Regions from separate parts of the Microbacterium sp. MEJ108Y genome, predicted to be linked through region 2. Evidence: predicted binding sites of a transcription regulator. Region 2 holds the regulator's gene; the other holds the start of a gene.

Region 1 (9,801 bases), on a different contig from region 2:
GGACGCTCGCTCGAGAGCCGATACCCGGACCGCACCCCCGAGATCGGGGAGGTCTTCTTCGAGGTCAAGGACTGGTGGGTTCAGCACCCGACCGTCTCCGAGCGCATGGTCGTCAAGGGATCGAACCTCAACGTCCGCCGCGGCGAGGTCGTCGGCATCGCCGGGCTGATGGGCGCGGGCCGCACCGAGTTCATGATGAGCATCTTCGGCCGCTCCTACGGCAACTTCCAGGGCGGACAGATCATCAAGGACGGCCGGGAGATCTCGATCCCCGACGTCTCGTCCGCCATCAAGCACGGACTGGCCTACGTGAGCGAGGACCGCAAGGTGCTCGGCCTCAACCTGCTCGACACCATCAAGCGGTCGGTCGTGGCGGCCAAGCTGTCGAAGATCTCGAAGCGCGGCGTCGTCGACGAGCGCGAGGAGTACTCGGTCGCCGAGCGCTACCGCAAGGCGCTGCGCATCAAGACGCCGAGCGTCGAAGAGGGCGTCGGCAAGCTCTCGGGAGGAAACCAGCAGAAGGTCGTGCTGGCGCGGTGGATGTTCACCGACCCCGACCTGCTGATCCTCGACGAGCCCACCCGCGGCATCGACGTGGGTGCGAAGTACGAGATCTACGCGATCATCAACGAGCTCGCCTCGCAGGGCAAGGGAGTCATCGTCATCTCCAGCGAGCTGCCCGAGCTGCTCGGCATCTCCGACCGCATCTACACAGTCTTCGAAGGTCGGGTCACCGACTGCATCCCGGCCGACCAGGCGACACCCGAGGCCCTCATGCGCAGCATGACCTCCGCGACTCAGAAAGCATCAGCATGACCACCGACCTCACGACAACGAAGCGCGGCTTCCACTTCGGCGACATCCGCAAGATGTTCGGAAGCAACGGCACCTCGTCGCTGCGCCAGTTCGGCATCCTGGGCAGCCTCATCGTCATCATCGCCCTCTTCGAGATCCTGACGCTGCTCCGCAACGGGCCGAACGGCGCGACGCTGACGTCGGGCAACCTGATCAACGTCATCAACCAGTACTCGTTCATCCTGATCCTCGCGATCGGCATGGTGATGGTCATCATCATGGGGCACATCGACCTGTCGGTCGGCTCGGTGGCGGCGTTCACCGGCATCATCGTCGCGAAGTCGATGGCCGACTGGAACCTCCCTTGGCCGGCGGCGATCCTCCTGGGCCTCGGTGTGGGTGCCCTCGTGGGTGCCTGGCAGGGATTCTGGGTGGCATACGTCGGGGTGCCCGCGTTCATCGTGACGCTCGCCGGCATGCTCTTCTTCCGCGGTGCGCAGCAGTGGATCGGTGACGCTCAGACGATTCCGGTGCCCAAGGGCTTCCAGGTGATCGGCACCGGCTATCTGCCCGAGGTCGGGCTTCCGCTCGACTTCAACGTGCCGACGATGCTCCTCGCCCTGGTCGCCGTGGCGTGGCTGGTCTTCTGGGAGATCCGCACCCGTCGCCAGCAGCACAAGATGGGCTCCGACAGTGCGCCTCTGTGGGTCAGCGTGGTCAAGGTCGTGCTGCTCTCGGTCGTCGTCCTCGCCGCGGCGTGGATGTTCGCGACCGGTCGCCCCGGCACGAGCTTCCCGGTTCCGGGTCTGATCCTGCTCGCCCTGGTCATCATCTACTCGTTCATCACTCGCAACACCGTGTTCGGCCGTCACATCTACGCCGTGGGTGGCAACCGTCAGGCAGCCCGCCTCTCGGGTGTGAAGGACCGCTGGGTCGACTTCTTCGTCATGATGAACATGTCGATGATGGCCGCCCTCGCCGGCATGATCTTCGTCGCCCGTTCGCAGGCGTCCGGACCGAACGACGGCACCGGCTGGGAGCTCGACGCCATCGCATCCGTGTTCATCGGTGGCGCCGCCGTCGCCGGTGGCATCGGCACCGTGATCGGATCGATCATCGGTGGTCTGGTCATGGCGTTCCTCAACAACGGTCTCGCTCTGCTCGGCCAGGGTGCCGACGTCGTCTCGATGATCAAGGGCCTCGTGCTCCTGCTCGCGGTCGGCATCGACGTCTGGAACAAGCAGCAGGGCCGCCCGTCTCTCATCGGTTTCATGATGCGTCGCTCGAGCCGCCAGCAGGACCCGGCCACCGAGACGTTCGAACCCAACAGGACTTACCAAGCCCCTCCCGTCGACAAGACAAGGGCCGAGTAAGCGGAATCTCCGCGCAGTGCTCGCACGCAGAATCCGTCACATCACACAGAAAGAGATCACATGAAGAAGATCATCGTCACAGCGACAGCGCTCGTCGCGACGGCTGCCTTCGCACTCACGGGCTGCTCCGGTGAGCGCGGCGGCGGAACCGACACGGGATCCGGCGAAGAGGCCGAAGCAGGCTTCGAAGCAGGCTCCCCGATCGGTGTCGCGCTTCCCGACAAGACCAGTGAGAACTGGGTCCTCGCGGGTCAGCTCTTCACGGACGGCCTCGAAGAGGCCGGCTTCAAGGCCGACGTGCAGTACGCTCCGGCGAGCAACACGGTCGCCGAGCAGCAGAACCAGATCCAGGCCATGGTCACCAACGGTGCCAAGGTCATCATCATCGGCGCGAAGGATGGCAAGCAGCTCGCCACCCAGGTGCAGGCCGCCAAGGATGCCGGCGCGTACGTGATCGCGTACGACCGTCTGATCGAGAACACCGAGGCCGTCGACTACTACGTCGCGTTCGACAACTTCAAGGTCGGCCAGCTGCAGGGCCAGGCTCTGCTCGACGGACTCGCCGAGCGTGCGGGCCACGAGGCTCCGTACAACATCGAGCTCTTCTCGGGCTCGCCGGATGACGCCAACTCGAAGGTCTTCTTCGACGGCGCCATGGACGTGCTCCAGCCGGAGATCGACAACGGCAACCTCGTCGTCGTGTCCGGTCAGACCGAGATCGCGCAGACCGCGACCGAGGGCTGGCTTCCGGAGAACGCGCAGAACCGCATGGACACGCTGCTGACCTCGTCGTACAGCGGTGACACGGTGGTCGACGGCGTGCTGTCGCCGAACGACACGCTTGCTCGCGCCATCATCACGTCGGTGCAGCAGGCCGGCAAGCCGGTTCCGGTCGTCACGGGTCAGGACTCCGAGGTCGAGTCGGTGAAGTCGATCATGGAGGGCATCCAGTACTCCACGATCAACAAGGACACCGCGCTGCTCGTCGAGCAGTCGATCAAGATGGTCGGCCAGCTGCAGGCGGGCGAGACCGTCGATGTCAACGACGAAGAGTCGTACGACAACGGCGCGAAGATCGTTCCGGCATACCTGCTCGACCCGATCATCGTCACGAAGGAAAACGCCGCTGAGGCGTACGCCAACGTGCCGAGCCTCCTCGAGATCGTGAAGTCGTACCAGTAAGCGATTCCGCTCGAACAACGACGAGCCGTCCGGACCTTCGGGTCCGGGCGGCTCTTCGCCATGTCGGGTCGACTTTTCACACCGGGCGCGGGCGAGCCGCTGGCGGGAAGCGGACGTCCTGTCGGAGGACGTCCGCACACGGTGCGCTAGCCCCAGAGGGGGTCGTCGGGATCGGGAGAGTCTGTGCCGTCGGCATCTGTCATGATGCGCGCTTCAGCGATCCACGACGTCAGAGCGCCATCGCGGAGGAGATGAGGTCGCGGTGTGTCGAGCAAAACGGAGGCGGTCACCTTGTCCAGCGGCTCATCGCTCGCGAAGATGACGACGTTGCCGAGTGGCCCTTCCGCATCTTCCGGCTCTGTGTCAAGCACGACAGCGACGTGATCGAACACGGTGCTCAGGGTCGCGGCCTGTCGTCGTGAGTATTCGAACGGATGCCCGTCGAGCAGGTTCACGGCGACCACGCCCGCTGCTGCGGAGCGCGCGGCGACCCGGCGGTAGAACTCCTGGCTGGCCACACGATGCCGGATGACGGCGGCATCCCAGAGATCGACGACGGTGAAGCACGCCTCCACCCAATCGGTGTCGATTGCGGTGCGATAACTCGCTGTGTCGTCAAGTCCGGGGGACGGAGATGACTGCACCGGCGATGTCTTCTCATTCGGAAAAGCGGCGTCCGCGACCGTACGAGCGTCACCGAGGATGACTCGTATGTCAGACCCGGGAGGCAATGGCAGCGCGTCGATGACGGCGGCGTAGAGCGCGGGTTCGAACTCCACCACCAGCTGAGGTGATCCGGCGCGCGTCGCCTGGACGTAGCGTGCCAGCGTGAGTGCTCCGGCCCCCAGATGCACGGTGAACAGCGGCGCATCCGGCTCGGCGGCGGCATCCATTGCGCGGGCGATGTGTTGGGTGTAGCTGTACTCGAGGGAGGTGGGTTCGGTGATCGAGACGACGGACTGCGCAATTCCATCCACGCTGAGCTCGAAGCGACCGGGTCGCCTTCTCGACTGCACCAGCTTTGCCTTGCGGTCGGCTAGTGAGAGCGAGAACACCCGGCGACTCCATGGCACCTGTCTAGTTTAGGCGGAGGGGATCGGTCGGCGGCTGCCTCTCGAGGAGCAGAGCGCCGTAGGCGAATTCGCTCTCGGAAGGCCGAACCTCCTCGAGATCGTCGAGTCGCACGAGAAAGCGATCAGTCATCTGGCAGAACAGGGCCGCTCGGACCTTCGGTGCTAGGGGTCTTTCTTATTGGCGTGCTGCTGTGGTGCGTCCTTCAGCAGCCGACGCCGGCCGGGTTCTCGTCGCAGGTGTGGGCGACGAGCGCGGTGCGGGCTTCGAGGATGCGGATCTCCTGCGTGGCGCCACCGGTGGTGAGCTGCCCGGGAACGTCGATCCATCCGCCGCCGAGGTCCACCTGCGCGGTGTATCGGATGTCCACCCGGGCCGGGTACGCGCCGGGTTCGCGGTAGACGTGGCTGGTCGGGGTCGGTGTGAACTGCGCTTGGGCGAGCGCCTCCCACGTCTGCCCCGGCGTTGTCAGCGTCGCGGAGCTGCCATCGCCGTAGGTGTAGTCGTATCCGGCCGGGACGAATCGCACGCGCAGTGGCACGCCGAACAGCTCGCCGCCTTGGATCTGCGGTGTCGCAGCAGCGGTGAAGTTGGTCGGCATCCCAGCGATCCCGACGTTTCCGGGTTCGGCGGTGGCGAGGACGGATGCCGGGGCGAACCGCGCGAGGTCGGAGATGGTGATCGTCGGAGTGCCCATCGCCGGCGGGGTGGTCGCCGGGGCTGCGGGCCTGTTCGGACGGGGTGCGCATCGCGTGGTGCCCGAGTCGTCCATGCACGCCGCGAGGTCGATCGCCTCCTGGCTCGGTCCCGAGGGCGTGCCGGGGCCGGATGGACCGCCTGGGCTGCCGTCGTTTCGACGCGTGTCTGTGCTCGCTTCGGTGCCGTGCTGCTGTTGTGTGCCGGAGATCGTGAGGTTGGAGCCCTCGGTCCCGTAGAGGTAGTCGCCTGCGCTATCGCTTCCCTCACTCGTCATTGACCACAGCGTGCCCAGGGTGAAAGCGATGATCATTAGCCGGCGCACTTGTCGTCTCCCACGCGACGCGATGAATCCATGGTCAAGATACGGTCATCTCCCGCCACGAACTCGACAGACAAGGCATAAACGTTCGGGCGCTCGGGGGTGACGAGGGACCTGCCACCTGCATCGGTTACCTGAACCGCACTCACATCCAGACACACCACGGCGACCACCCGCTCGAAGAGAGGTGAGCTAGATTCGCCATTGAAGCTCACTACCCGCGCGTCGCCCCGAATCACGTGGCCTTCAGCGTGCATGACAGAAAAGTTCTCGCGGTCCGCAGCCTCGAGCTCTCCACTGGCCAGCACGTACAGCGGCTCGAACGTTTGTGGGTCGGAAGGATCTATCTCATTCAGCGCATCGTTGTACGCCCGGTACACCTCTTCCGCTGCCGCGAATGCCTCCGCCTCGCTGGCGAAGGCAGGCGTCGGCGTAGGAACCGGCGTCGGCCCCGGTGCGCACCCGAGCAGCTGCCCCAGAGCGGTCGCGATCATCGCGACAGTCACACTTCTTGCGCGTGTCGTCAGCGGTCGAGGAGGGGGCGAGGGCCACGAGCGAGGAGGGGTCACCGCGCCACCGTAGTGAAATCTTGCTCAACCGCGTCGCAGTTCTCCACAGGTCAGAACCAGCATGAGCGCACACCTCAGAACGGCGCGGGCACAGCATCCTCCGTCGCGGTGAAGGTCACCGTGTTCGGTGCAGGAGGAGTGTCGACATAGGTTCGGCCGGTGGGACTCGTCCACTCCACGACTCCGCCTGGCTTCTGCTCGACGTGCCAGGGGGAGTGGTGTTTCAGAACATGATGTCGGCGACAGAAGGACGCGAGGTTCGTCTCGCAGGTCGCGCCACCCGTCGAGGCGGCATGATTGTGGTCGAGATCGCATTTGCGGGCCACGATCCCGCAGGTGGGGAAGCGGCATCGCTGGTCCCGCGCACGCAGGTGCCTGCGCAGGTGACGGCTCGGTCGATATCGATCGACCGCGAGCACTCGACCGCTGATCGGATGCGTCAGCACCCGATCCCACCCCTTCGTCTGGCCCGCCATCTTGCGCGCCGTGTCGACATCGATCGGGGTCCGTCCATCGAGTTCGGCGGGCGGTGCCGTATCGGCATCCGACGCCTCGTCCGCATCGTCATGCATCAGGGTCGTCACCGGAACGGTGATCTCGATCCGGGCGTTGATGGCTCCGAGCAGTCCGTCTTCGCTGTCGTGACCTGTCGGCTGCCCGCTGAGCACGAGATCGGCGAGCAGATCGGCACGGATCTCATCGACCGTCCGATCGTCCGGCTCGAACTCGCTGCCGTCGCGAGCTGCCTGTCGCCTCGCGCGAAGGTTCTCGTCGCGCAGTGCGTGCGCCATCTGCGAGAGACGGTCGAACATGCCGTGGACGAGAGCGGCGGGCGCGTGCGTGTGCAACGCCGCCATTCCGTCTTCGCCATCCGTCACCCATACGCGTCGTTGAGACCTGGCTCGACGGTGTCGCTCCGACACCGTCGTCGGAGCGAACCGCTCGGCCACTCGTCGTGCCAGGGTGCGCAGACGGTTGGGCGACTCCGCCTCGGCGATCGGAAGGATGACCGCGGAGTACTTCTCACGATCGCTGGGCGACTCGATACCCGACCCCGCGTCGACGATCACCCGAGAATGAGCCGGGCTGATCCGCCCAGCCCCCTGCGCCGCCCACACGGCCGGAAACTGGTCGACCAGCAGCTCTGCGGCCGCCATCCGCCGCTCGATCGTGCGATCGCTGACGCGCTGCACTGCACCGATCTCGGCAGCCACGGTGCGAAGAGAGTGGTCGCCTCTGTCGGGGTGATCGCCCTGCTTGGCGATGTCGATCGCCAGCCGCCCGGCGATCGCCAGCAGCCCGTCGCGTGCGGCGCTCATGCTGCTCAGGGTCGCCTCCGCGACCTGCAGCGCGTCGACGAGATCGGCGAGTGTCGCCATCTGTGCGTCCGTCGCGTCGAGCAGTGCTGTCATGTCATAAGTAGATCAGAGACCACCGACATTCGAAGATAAATACGAAACATTCCGATCTGGATATGATTACGGGAGGGTAACGGAAGCGTGCAACACTGACGAGATGCTCCTCCACGCGATCGACACCGGAACAGGCCCAGGCACGGTGCTCCTGCTGCACGGAATGATGGGGTCGTCCGAGAGCTGGTGGCGCCTGATCCCGCCGCTCACAGCCAACGGCCACCGCGTGATCGCTCTCGATCTGCCCGGTCACGGCCTGTCGGAGCGCGACCCGCAGCTCACGATCGAGCAGGCAGCGGCCTCCGTGGTCGAGACGGCCAGGCACCTCGCCCCCGGGCGCCCGCTCGCAGCCATCGGCCACTCCTACGGCGCGAGCGTTCTCGCCGCGTCCTTCGAGATGCTGCAGCCCGACCTGTCTGTGTATGTCGACGCGGCGCTCTCTCTGACCGGGGGACACGACCGCGCGGCTCTCACGGCGCAGTATGCACGCGACCGCAGAGCGCGCCTGTCTCCGAAAGATCTGCTCGCATCCCGCCCCTTCTACTCCGCGCAGGATGCCGAGGTGGAGGCTCGCGCCGCCGCACTCCTCGACCCGGCGACGACAGCGTCGATCTCCTGCGACACGGATCACTCCTGGCTTCCCGACGCCGGCTCGATCGTCCTGCGGGCAGAACCGAGCGCATGGGTCAGCGACGACGACGCCCGCAGATTCGCGGCGAACGGCGCTGACGTCCGCAGCATCCCCGGGGCCGCGCACACCATCTGGTACAGCCACTTCGACGCATTCACTGCGTCCCTCCCCGAACTCTTCGGCCCACCGCCACCGCACGCGCTGTCATAGCCTCGGATCATGACGACCGCGATGCCACCCTCGAACGCGGTGCTCGCGGACTTCGGGATCCCCGCCGCGGATCACGAGGAACTCCGGAACCTCCACGGAGGCCGCGGTCTCACCTGGCGTGCGGCCGACACAGTCCTGCGCCCCTCGGCCGGCGACGGAGAGACGCTGTGGAAGGCGAACGTCCTCGCGCATCTGCCGCACACCTCGGCATTCCGCACGCCGCGCCCGATCCCGTCGGCATCCGGAGCGTGGACGGTCGCCGGCTGGGAGGCCTGGGAGTGGCTGCCCGGTCACACGGATGAGACCCGCGTGGCCGACGTGCTCGCCGCCGCCGCCGCGTTCCATCGAGCCGTCGCCGACCTCGATCGTCCGGACTTCCTCGATGCCGCGCGCGACCCCTGGGCGCGGTCGGACAGGATCGCCTGGCAAGAAGAGGACCTGCCGCCCGGCGACACACTCCGGCGACTCGCTGACGCCTTCAGGCCCGTCGCCGCCCCGGCCCAGATCATCCACGGCGATCTTCTCGGCAACGTGATGTTCGAACGGGGGCAGCCCCCGGTGATCATCGACTGGGCTCCGTACTGGCGTCCGGTCGGCTTCGCCGACGCGATCGTGTTGGCCGATGCCGCGTGCTGGCATCGTCTCGCACCGGCGGACATGCTGAGGCTCGCAGACGACAGAGCAGACGGGCGCCAGCACATCATCCGCGCCCTCGCGTTCCGCATCGCGACCTTCCAGCTCCTGGGCGTGTGGGATGCCGAGATGGAGGCGCGCCATGCTCCCGCTGTCACCGCAGCGCTCAGCTGACCGGCTCACCCAGCGTGCCCGACTACCCTGGGGAGCGATATGGCACATCTTCTCGGGGCAGAAGCCCTTCATCTCGAATATCCGACGAGGGTCGTCTTCGACTCCGTGACCCTCGGCATCGAAGAAGGTGACCGCATCGGCATCGTCGGCCGCAACGGCGACGGCAAGTCGAGCCTCCTGGGGATGCTGGCAGGCCTCAAGGAGCCGAGCTCGGGCCGCGTCACGGTGCGCGGCGGAACCACCATCGGCGTCCTCGACCAGGCCGACACCCTCAGCGACGACCTCACGATCAGCGCCGCGGTCGTCGGCGACACCCCGGAATACGAGTGGGCGGGCGACCCCCGCATCCGTGACGTCATCGAGGGACTGCTGAAGGATCTGCCGTGGGATGCCGAGATCGGCTCTCTCAGCGGTGGTCAGCGTCGTCGCGTCTCGCTCGCCAAGCTGCTGACGGGCGACTGGGACGTCATCGCGCTCGACGAGCCCACCAACCATCTCGACGTCGAAGCCATCACCTGGTTGGCCGGGCACCTCAAGAAGAGGTGGAGCCCGAACTCCGGAGCGCTCATGGTCGTGACTCACGACCGATGGTTCCTCGACGAGATCTCGACCGAGACCTGGGAGGTGCACGACCGCATCGTCGAGCCCTTCGAGGGCGGGTACGCGGCATACATTCTGCAGCGCGTCGAACGCGACCGGATGTCGGCCGCCACCGAGGCCAAGCGACAGAACC
Region 2 (9,801 bases):
TCCGACGGAACATCTCGATGGTCATCTCCGTCGTTCTCGTCACCTTCGTGTCGCTGACGTTCGTCGGCGCTGCGATCCTCATGCAGGCGCAGATCGGCACCATGCGCGGGTACTGGACCGAGCGGGCCCAGGTCGCCGTGTACATGTGCTCCGACATCTCCGAGCAGGACACCTGTGTCGACGGTGGTGCCTCGGAGGAGCAGGTGAACGCCGTGCGGGCCCAGCTCGAGGGCGAGGCGCTCGCCCCCCTCATCAGCGAGGTCACCTTCGACTCCAAGGAGGACACCTACGCCAAGCTCGTCGAGCAGCTCGGCGAGGACCAGGCGAGCGTCATCACCCCGGAGCAGGCGTTCGAGGTCTTCTTCGTCACCATGAAGGACCCCGGCCAGTCTCAGGTGATCTCCGAGGCGTTCAACGGCGTCGCCGGCGTCGAGCAGGTGCAGGACCAGTTGCAGTACCTCGAGCCGCTCTTCTCCGCGTTGACGGTCGCGACATACATCGCGGTGGGGATCGCCACGCTGATGCTGATCGCCGCCATCCTGCTGATCGGCACGACTATCAGACTCTCCGCCTACGCCAGGCGCAAGGAGATCGGGATCATGCGTCTGGTGGGTGCATCCAACCGCTTCATCCAGACGCCGTTCGTGCTGGAGGGCGTGTTCGCCGCGTTCCTCGGCTCGGCCCTCGCGAGCGCGGCGGTCGTCGCCGGGGTGCATTTCGGTGTCGACGGCTACCTTCGAGGACGCGTGCCGTTCATCACGACGTGGGTGTCGATGCAGGATGCCGTCGTCGTCGTCCCCGTGCTGATCGGGATCGGTGTCGTGCTGGCCGCGCTCTCGGCGGGCTTCGCGATCCGGCGCTGGCTTCGCACGTGAGCGGCTCGCCGGTATAGACTGACAGGCTGTCGTGCGCCCGACTCGGGCTCTGGAACACTGCGCGACACGGATCAGGAGAGAATCATGCCCAGGGAACGCGGGGAGAAGGTCATCGCGACCAATCGTCGCGCACGTCACGACTACAACATCGAGAAGTCGTACGAGGCGGGGATGGTGCTCACCGGCACCGAGGTCAAGTCGTTGCGTCAGGGACGCGCGAACCTCAGCGACGGGTATGCGTTCGTCAAGGGGAACGAGGTCTTCCTCGATTCCGTGCACATTCCGGAGTACTCGCAGGGGCACTGGACCAACCACTCCGCCAAGCGCGTCCGCAAGCTGCTGCTGCACCGCGAGGAGATCGCGAAGCTGCAGCATGCGGTGTCTGCCGGCGGCTACACGCTGATCCCGCTGAAGCTGTACTTCTCGGACGGTCGGGCCAAGGTCGAGATCGCCCTCGCCAAGGGCAAGAAGGAATACGACAAGCGTCAGACGCTGCGTGAGCGTCAGGACACCCGCGAGGCCGACCGCGCCATGCGCCTGCGCAACCGCGTCGGGGAGTGATCAGCGCGCGGGCGTGAAGCCGAACACGCGTCCGAGAAAGCCGAGCTCCCTCTCGAGTGCGTCGATGATGGTCTCGCTCGCACGGAAGCCGTGGCCCTCACCCGGGTAGAGCAAGTACTCGTGCTCGACGCCTCGCTGCGCCAGAGCGTCGCGGATCGCTTCGGACTGCGACGGCGGCACGACACGGTCCTCCGCTCCCTGCATGAGCAGCACGGGCACGCCGATCCGATCGGCGTGCGTCAGGGGAGAACGATCGACGTAGAGCGCCTCGGCCTCGGGCAGCGGTCCCACCAGGCCCTCGACGTAGTGCGCCTCGAAGTCGTGCGAGTGCTCGGTCAGCATCCGCAGATCGGCCACGCCGTATCGGCTGATGCCCGCGGCGAACGTGCCGCCCCGCACCAGCGACGAGAGCACCGTCCAGCCGCCGGCCGAACCCCCTCGGATCGCGATGCGGTCGGGATCGGCGAGCCCGGCCTCGGCGAGGCCGCGCGCCGCGGCGATCACATCGTCGACGTCGACCACGCCCCATCCGCCGTCGAGTCGTTCTCGGTAGGCGCGCCCGTATCCCGTCGATCCGCCGTAGTTGACGTCGAGCACGCCGATGCCGCGGCTGGTCCAGAACGCGATGGCCGCGGACGAGGCGCCCGTCACATGGGCGGTCGGGCCGCCGTGCACGAGCACGAGGTAGGGCGGGAGCTCGTCGTCTGCGGCTGAAACCGACGGATTCACGGGCTCGTAGACGAAAGCATGGACAGGGCCGTGAGCGCCATCGACCAGGATCTCTGATGCTGCGGGCATCCACGTCGGGTCCGCCGGCGTCGCTCCCGCGACCACCTCTATGTCGCCGGAGTCGACGTCGACGCACCAGACACCTGGCGCGGTCGTCGAGCTGTTGCCGGAGAGGAGCACTCGGGTGCCTGCGACATCGTCGATGCTGACATGGCCGTCGGCGGCAACGGGGATGCGGTGGGCACCGCCGTCCCGCTCGATGACGTCCACCTCGTCGCGTCCGTTCGTGCGCACCGCCACGATGCGACCGTCGGCGAGCGGTCGATACCAGCGATTGCCGAGCACCCAGAGTCCGTATCCCGTGTCGGCGTCCGTGTCGTCGATCCGCTCTGCGGGACCGACCGCCTCGCGGCCGTCGACGCGCTGTCGGTGCAGCGCCCAGCGACCGGAGGGGTCATCCGAGTACAGGATCTCGCCGTCGTCCGTCCACTCCGGCTGGAGGGCGGCTCGCGTGGGCAGCTCCGTCCGGCCGGTGCCGTCGGAGAGCACCAGCGACGCGTCCTGCCACGGCATGCGTTCGCCCGACCATTCGACCCACGCGGCGCGAGTCCCGTCGGGAGACAGCGCAGGATGCGCGTAGAACGACTCTCCCTCCACGAGCACCTTCAGCAGCGTCGGATCGTCGGAGGCCGACCCGTCTGTCGGGATCTCGACGATGCCGCGCTGGTGCGGGGCGACCGAGAGGTCCTCCCGCACCGCGAACAGTCGCCCGTTCTGCAGGCGCAGGCCGCCATGTGCCGGCCCCGCGGGAGTCAGGGGCATCGGGGCGCCACCGCGGGGCATCCGATGCACACGCTGATCCTTGGCCTCGACGAAGAACAGTGTCCCCTCGGCATCCGCCGTCCACGCCCCTCCGCCGTACTCGTGCACGCGCGACCGTGCACTCCAGGGCGCGGGGAGGATCTCGGCGCCGCTGGAACTTCGTACCGTCAGGCGACCGCCCTCGGCAGGCACCGACTCGCCCCACCAGATGTCATCGCCGACGAAGGCGGCGCCGTCGATCCTCGGAGACGACGCGGCGATCCGGTCGGGAGTGAACGGAGAGGGCCAGGTACCGAACGGCGACGACATGGTTCGAGCCTATGGCGCACCGGCTCACGGCGTCACACAGGGTGGGTTTCGGGCCAGGCGACGAGGTCTCCGAGAATGCACGATTCCGGAGGCTCGTGTGCGGAGAGGGTCAGACGGAGCGGAGCACCGCGACGATCTTGCCGAGCACGACGGCCTCGTCGCCGAGGATCGGCTCGAAAGCGGAGTTCCGAGGCAGCAGCCACGTGTGGCCGTCTCGTCGCCGGAGTACCTTGACGGTGGCCTCGCCGTCGAGCATGGCGGCCACGATCTCACCGTTCTCTGCGCTGTTCTGCGAACGGACGACGACCCAGTCGCCATCGCAGATCGCGGCGTCGATCATCGACTCGCCCGACACCTTGAGCATGAACAGGTCGCCCTTGCCGACGAGCTGACGGGGGAGCGGGAAGATCTCCTCGACCTGCTGGTCGGCGGTGATCGGAACGCCGGCGGCGATGCGCCCGACGAGGGGAACCAGTGCGGCGTCTCCGACGGGCGTCGCCACATCGGCAGGGTTCTCACCGCTCGCGCCGGGGAGGTCGATGAGCACCTCCATCGCGCGGGTCTTTCCCGGATCGCGGCGCAGATATCCGCTGAGCTCGAGCTGACCCAGCTGATGAGTCACGCTGGACAGCGACTTGAGTCCGACGGCGTCGCCGATTTCGCGCATGCTCGGCGGGTAGCCGTAGTGACTGATCGACGTCTGGATGACCTCGAGGATCGCCATCTGCTTCGGGCTCAGGCTCTTCCGGCGACGAGTGCGCGGGGCGTCGGCCTCGGGGGCGGAGTTGTCGCTCATGGTGCTCCTCAGGTGTGCGATCCGGCGTCTCAGTTTGAATGTCGGAGGCCCGTGATGGGGTGTTCCTATCGAAACCGTATCCGAGAAACGCGACGATGTGGAAGATCTGTTCGAGCGTGTCGGCCGATTCTCGCACTTCTGTTTCGAAGAACGCTTGACAGATGTTCGAATTCGAAGATAACTTCGGTACGTAGCTTCGCATCCCCGGCTCCCGGCCGAGGCGTGGATGCGAACGCTACGCCAACTTCACCGCCCACGCGGTAGATGCAGAGGAGCACGACATGAGCACCATCACCTTCAGCAGTGCAGCAGTCCTTCCGGCTCGTCCGGCGACGCGGCTCCGGCTGACGGCGCGTGGTCGACGCGTCGTGCTCGCCGTCGCAGCGGTGCCCCTCGCCGTCGGAATCGCCTTCGCGGCGATCAGCGGCGGCAGCGCGATGGCCTCGGGTGAGCAGACGGCGACGGCGACGTTCGCGACCGTGACCGTGATGCCGGGCGACACTCTCTGGTCGATCGCAGAGGGCATCGCGCCCGAGGCCGATCCGCGCGACGTGATCGGCGACATCACACGGCTGAACCTGCTGCGCGGCGGGGAGCTGCAGATCGGTCAGGAGCTGGCGATTCCGGCGCAGTATTCGGAGTGAGCCCGACTCCGCCCGATTCGTGGAGCGAGGCGGGGGAGTTCCCGTTCACACTCGGTCTCGACGGGCATTCATGGGGCGAACGCGGCCTACCATGGGAAGGGTGACTGCATCACTCGACGACCTGCCACTTCGCGACGACCTCCGGGGGCTCACGCCGTACGGAGCGCCTCAAGCGCCTCTCCCGATCGCACTGAACGTCAACGAGAACACGCATCCGGTTCCGGACGCCGTGGCCAGCGACATCCTCGATGACATCGCGGTCGCGCTCCGAGACGTCAACCGCTACCCGGATCGCGAGTTCACCACGCTGCGCGAGGGGTTCGCCGAGTACCTCGGCCACGGTCTCGAGGCGGATCAGATCTGGGCGGGCAACGGGTCGAATGAGGTCCTTCAGCACATCCTGCAGGCATTCGGGGGGCCGGGTCGTACGGCGTTCAGCTTCAGCCCGACCTACTCGATGTACCCGCTGATCTCGAAGGGGACCGGGGCGCGGTGGGTCGCCGGCGCCAGGCAGCCCGACTATACGATCACGCCCGAAGAGGCGGCGGCCCAGGTCAGGGATGTCGACCCCGATGTCATCCTCCTGTGCTCCCCGAACAACCCGACGGGCACACCGCTCGGTCTTGACGTGGTCGAAGCGGTCTACGAGGCATCGACGGGGATCGTGGTCGTCGACGAGGCCTACCAGGAGTTCGCGCCGCGCGAGGCGGCCTCCGCCCTGACACTGCTCGACGGACGCCCTCGGCTCGCCGTGTCTCGCACCATGAGCAAGGCCTTCGCGTTCGCGGGTGCTCGCGTGGGCTACCTCGCCGCCGATCCCGCCTTCATCGACGCCCTGAGGCTCGTGCGTCTGCCGTACCACCTCAGCGCTCTCACTCAGGCGGCGGCGGTGGCCGCACTGCGCAACTCCGACGTGATGCTGGGCATGGTCGAGGAGATCGTCGAGCAGCGGGATCGCATCTCGGCGACGCTCGAGGCCCTCGGCTACACGCCGCACGAGTCGTGGTCGAACTTCGTCCTCTTCGGGGGCGTGGCAGAGCCTCAGAAGATCTGGCAGCAGCTGTACGACCGGGGAGTGCTGATACGCGACGTCGGGATCCCCGGACACCTCCGCGTCACCGCAGGCACCGAGGCGGAGACCACCGCGTTCCTCGATGCCCTCGCCTCGATAGGATCGGCTTCATGAGCACCCCCGCCCAGATCTCCCGCACCGCCACGCGTGTGCGCAGCACGTCGGAGTCCACCGTCGAGCTCGAGCTGAACCTCGACGGCACCGGTGCGAGCCGCATCGACACGTCGGTGCCGTTCTTCGACCACATGCTGACGGCGTTCGCGAAGCACTCTCTCACCGACCTCACCGTGCGCGCATCCGGAGACACGCAGATCGACGCCCACCACACCGTCGAAGACATCTCCATCGTGCTCGGTCAGGCGATCCGCGAGGCGCTCGGCGACAAGTCCGGGATCTCCCGCTACGGCGACGCGCTGGTCCCGCTCGACGAGGCGCTCGCCCAGGCCGTCGTCGACATCTCGGGGCGCCCCTACCTGGTTCACACGGGAGAGCCCGCCGGTTTCGAGCACCACCTCATCGGGGGCCACTTCACCGGGTCGCTGGTGCGCCACTCCTTCGAGGCGATCACGTTCAACGCCGGGCTGACGGTGCACGTGCGCGTCCTCGGTGGCCGTGACCCCCACCACATCGCTGAGGCCGAGTTCAAGGCGTTCGCTCGAGCATTCCGCCAGGCCAAAGCGCTCGACCCCCTGGTCGACGGCATCCCGTCGACGAAGGGTGCGCTGTGAGCTCGGCACCCAGGGTCGCCGTCTTCGACTACGAATCGGGCAACGTCCACTCGGCGGTGAAGGCTCTCGTCGCGGCGGGTGCGGACGCCGTGCTGACGCGCGATCGCAAAGAGGCGCTCGAGGCCGACGGTCTCGTGGTGCCCGGCGTCGGCGCGTTCCAAGCCGTCCGAGACGCGCTCTACGCGCACGGCGGCGACGAGATCATCGACCGTCGCCTCGCAGGCGGACGCCCCGTCCTCGGCATCTGCGTCGGGATGCAGGTTCTCTTCGCACACGGCGTCGAACGCGGGCATGATGCCGAGGGCCTCGGCGAGTGGCCCGGAGCGGTCACCGAACTCAACGCGCCCGTGCTTCCGCACATGGGGTGGAACACCGTCGAGCCGGGCGCCGACTCCGTGCTGTTCAAAGGCATCGAGAACGAGCGCTTCTACTTCGTGCACTCGTACGCCGCGCAGTCGTGGGAGCTCGATGTCATCCCGCCGTTCCCACAGCCCGTGCTCACCTGGTCGACCTACGGAGACCCGTTCCTCGCCGCCGTCGAGAACGGACCGCTCTCGGCGACGCAGTTCCACCCGGAGAAGTCGGGAGAGGCAGGAATCCAGCTGCTCCGCAACTGGGTCGACAGCCTCCGGTCGTGACGAGCGATACCGGGCGCCCCGGATCGAGAGCCCGTCGCACAGCTGCGCGTCGGTGACCGCCCGCGGGGCTGCTCAGAAACCGCGCGCGACCGCGGCTGCGGCCGAGAGCCAGGATCGCTGCGTCGGTGCCGCGAGTGCCCGAAGGCGCAGGTGGCCGTCGACCATCTCGCGGTCGAAGGGAATGCCGACGACTTCGCGCGCGAGAGGCTGGTAACCCGCGATCACGTCCGTCACCTCGGCCGGTGACGCCTTCGGATCGGCCTGGCTGACGATGACCACCGATTCCCGCGCGAGCCGCGCCGAGCGCTCGTCGCGGTCCTCGAGCGCCTCAAGCAGCAGGGCCCCGGCTTCGGCATGGTCATCGCGTGTCGTCGTCGCGACGACGATCTGGTCGGCGAGGTCGATCATCCGCAGCCACATGGGATCGGATTCGTCGTTGCCCGAGTCGATGATGATCAGGCGATAGAACTTGGCCGCGATCGCGTGGATGGAGTCGACGTCGGTGGGCCGGAGCCGGTTCTCGTGCGCGAGTCGGATCGGCTTCGACCGCAGGACATCGTATTTCTCCTGAGGCTGGTGGTGCACGAAGTGCGCGAGGTCCGCAGACTGTCCCTGGGCTCCGAGCAGACGCTGCGTCTGCGGAAGCAGTTCAAGCAGTGTGCGGTCGTGAGCCCCGGTCTCGGTGCGCCAGCCGAGCGTGCCGCGGGTCTGGTTGTTGTCCCATGCCAGTACGCCGGCTCCGCCGTACTGAGCGAAGACCGCTGACAGCAGCACGGTGGCCGGTGTCTTTCCCGCCCCGCCCTTTCCGTTGACGACCGCGACGGTGCGGGGTCCCGGCCAGTGACGGCTCACAGCGTGCTCGTCGTCGCGCACGGCTCGCTCGCGGGCGTTGGGTCCGAGGGAGAATCCGACGCGATTGAGCAGCCCGCGCCCGCCCTGTCGCGCGGGCTCCTCGCGGCGCTCCTCCTGCAGGAACGAGCGTCGTCCTACACCCTGCTCACGCTGCTGACGGCGCGATGATGCCGAAGACGCCGACTCGGCCGCAGCGGCGTTCGGTGCCGGCGGGGGCGCGGTGGTCGGCGCCGGCAGCGGCGGGGTGGGCGGGACGCCGGGGGTCTGGTGCTGCGGCACGCCATTCGCCGGGGTCGGCGTCGACGTCGGCGGGATGTTCGGGGCAGGGGCAGGGGCAGGGGCAGGGGCAGGGGCAGGGGCAGGGGCAGGGATCGGCGCCGCAGGGCTCGCCGCGGAACGGGCGTCAGTACCGGGAGCGGCAGGGCTCTGCGGCCCCGCCCACGCAGCGGGAGGCGGTCCGGGAACCGAGGGGGCTGCAGGCGGTCGGGAGATCGGGTCGGAGGGGCTGACCGCTCGGGGAGTGCCGGCCGGCGGAGTCTCGGCAGATGCTGCCGCCCACGCCGCCGCCGCGGCTGCGCGCGTCCCGGGCAGGGGCGGGCTCGACGGCGCGTCGCCGGTCAGCGGTCGCTGGCGTGCATGGTCGGGATTCCCTTCCGGTGCGACCGGCCTCTGCGCGCCGTCATCCGGAGTCTCGGGAGGCAGCGCATTCCCGCGCCGCAGGGGTCCGCCTCCTCGCGGTTCCGCATCGCGCACCATGCAACATCTCCTCACCGACCGAACAGGGGCGTCATCGAGGCTACCGCGTGGCACACGATGTTCTCAGCCGTCATCGTTTTGGAGCGGGCGGATGCGCGGGCTAGTGTCGATTCTCGTGCCGGTGAATCGGCTCTCCATCTCACCTGAGGACGTCATGAACGACTTCGCGCAGTCTCCCTCTCTCACTCTGCTCCCCGCCGTCGATGTCGCCGGCGGCAAGGCAGTCCGTCTCACCCAGGGTGAAGCCGGCACCGAGACCAGTTACGGCGACCCGCTCGACGCCGCGGGGGAGTGGGTCGCGCAGGGCGCGCAGTGGATCCACCTCGTCGACCTCGATGCCGCCTTCGGTCGCGGCAGCAACGCCCCGATCCTCCGCAAGGTCATCAAGCAGTTCAAGAACGTCAACGTAGAGCTGTCCGGCGGCATCCGTGACGATGCGACGCTCGAAGCGGCTCTCGAGAGCGGCGCGACACGGATCAACCTCGGCACGGCCGCGCTCGAGAACCCGGAGTGGGCTGCCGACGTGATCGGCCGCTTCGGCGAGGCGATCGCCGTGGGACTCGACGTCCGCGGCACGACGCTGGCCGCACGCGGCTGGACGAAGGAAGGCGGCGACCTCTGGGAGGTGCTCGAGCGCCTCGAGGATGCCGGTTGCAGCCGCTACGTCGTGACCGACGTCACGAAGGACGGAACGCTCAAGGGCCCGAACCTCGAGCTGCTCCGCGAGGTCACCGCCCGCACGCCGAAGCCTGTCGTGGCCTCCGGGGGCATCTCGAGCCTCGACGACATCGCCGCGCTTCGCGAGCTGGTGCCGCTGGGTGTCGAAGGTGCGATCGTCGGCAAGGCGCTCTACGCCGTCGCCTTCACGTTGGCTGAGGCTCTGGATGTCGCAGGGGACTGACGACGCCTGCAGCCCCGGCTCACAGGGCCACGGCTCACAGGATCATGCCTCGCCGAAGCAGGGAGACTCCGCAGGTGTGCCCTGGGAGGGGCGCAGCTTCGAGTCGAATCCGCATGCG

Evidence for each region. Region 2 encodes LexA, which represses DNA repair genes until DNA is damaged. Its sites were predicted from a motif close to TCGAACANNTGTTCGA; they were not measured.
Region 1: RU09_RS03205 (HNH endonuclease signature motif containing protein) is a predicted target of LexA. The motif match lies at 7,450-7,465, and genes of this name have one in related genera.

What each region holds. Positions count from the first base shown of each region.
Region 1 is NZ_JXQX01000006.1:65,593-75,393, forward strand. It holds gene mmsA (multiple monosaccharide ABC transporter ATP-binding protein) at 1-816, shown strand, start outside; gene mmsB (multiple monosaccharide ABC transporter permease) at 813-2,168, shown strand; gene RU09_RS03185 (substrate-binding domain-containing protein) at 2,229-3,350, shown strand; gene RU09_RS03190 (hypothetical protein) at 3,497-4,327, opposite strand; gene RU09_RS03195 (hypothetical protein) at 4,627-5,394, opposite strand; gene RU09_RS03200 (hypothetical protein) at 5,430-5,933, opposite strand; gene RU09_RS03205 (HNH endonuclease signature motif containing protein) at 6,083-7,420, opposite strand; gene RU09_RS03210 (alpha/beta fold hydrolase) at 7,524-8,261, shown strand; gene RU09_RS03215 (hypothetical protein) at 8,271-9,068, shown strand; gene RU09_RS03220 (ABC-F family ATP-binding cassette domain-containing protein) at 9,108-9,801, shown strand, end outside.
Region 2 is NZ_JXQX01000001.1:74,477-84,277, forward strand. It holds gene ftsX (permease-like cell division protein FtsX) at 1-875, shown strand, start outside; gene smpB (SsrA-binding protein SmpB) at 960-1,436, shown strand; gene RU09_RS00395 (S9 family peptidase) at 1,437-3,296, opposite strand; gene lexA (transcriptional repressor LexA) at 3,406-4,092, opposite strand; gene RU09_RS00405 (LysM peptidoglycan-binding domain-containing protein) at 4,374-4,736, shown strand; gene RU09_RS00410 (histidinol-phosphate transaminase) at 4,828-5,922, shown strand; gene hisB (imidazoleglycerol-phosphate dehydratase HisB) at 5,919-6,536, shown strand; gene hisH (imidazole glycerol phosphate synthase subunit HisH) at 6,533-7,174, shown strand; gene RU09_RS00425 (MinD/ParA family ATP-binding protein) at 7,247-8,305, opposite strand; gene priA (bifunctional 1-(5-phosphoribosyl)-5-((5-phosphoribosylamino)methylideneamino)imidazole-4-carboxamide isomerase/phosphoribosylanthranilate isomerase PriA) at 8,937-9,683, shown strand; gene RU09_RS00435 (SseB family protein) at 9,667-9,801, shown strand, end outside.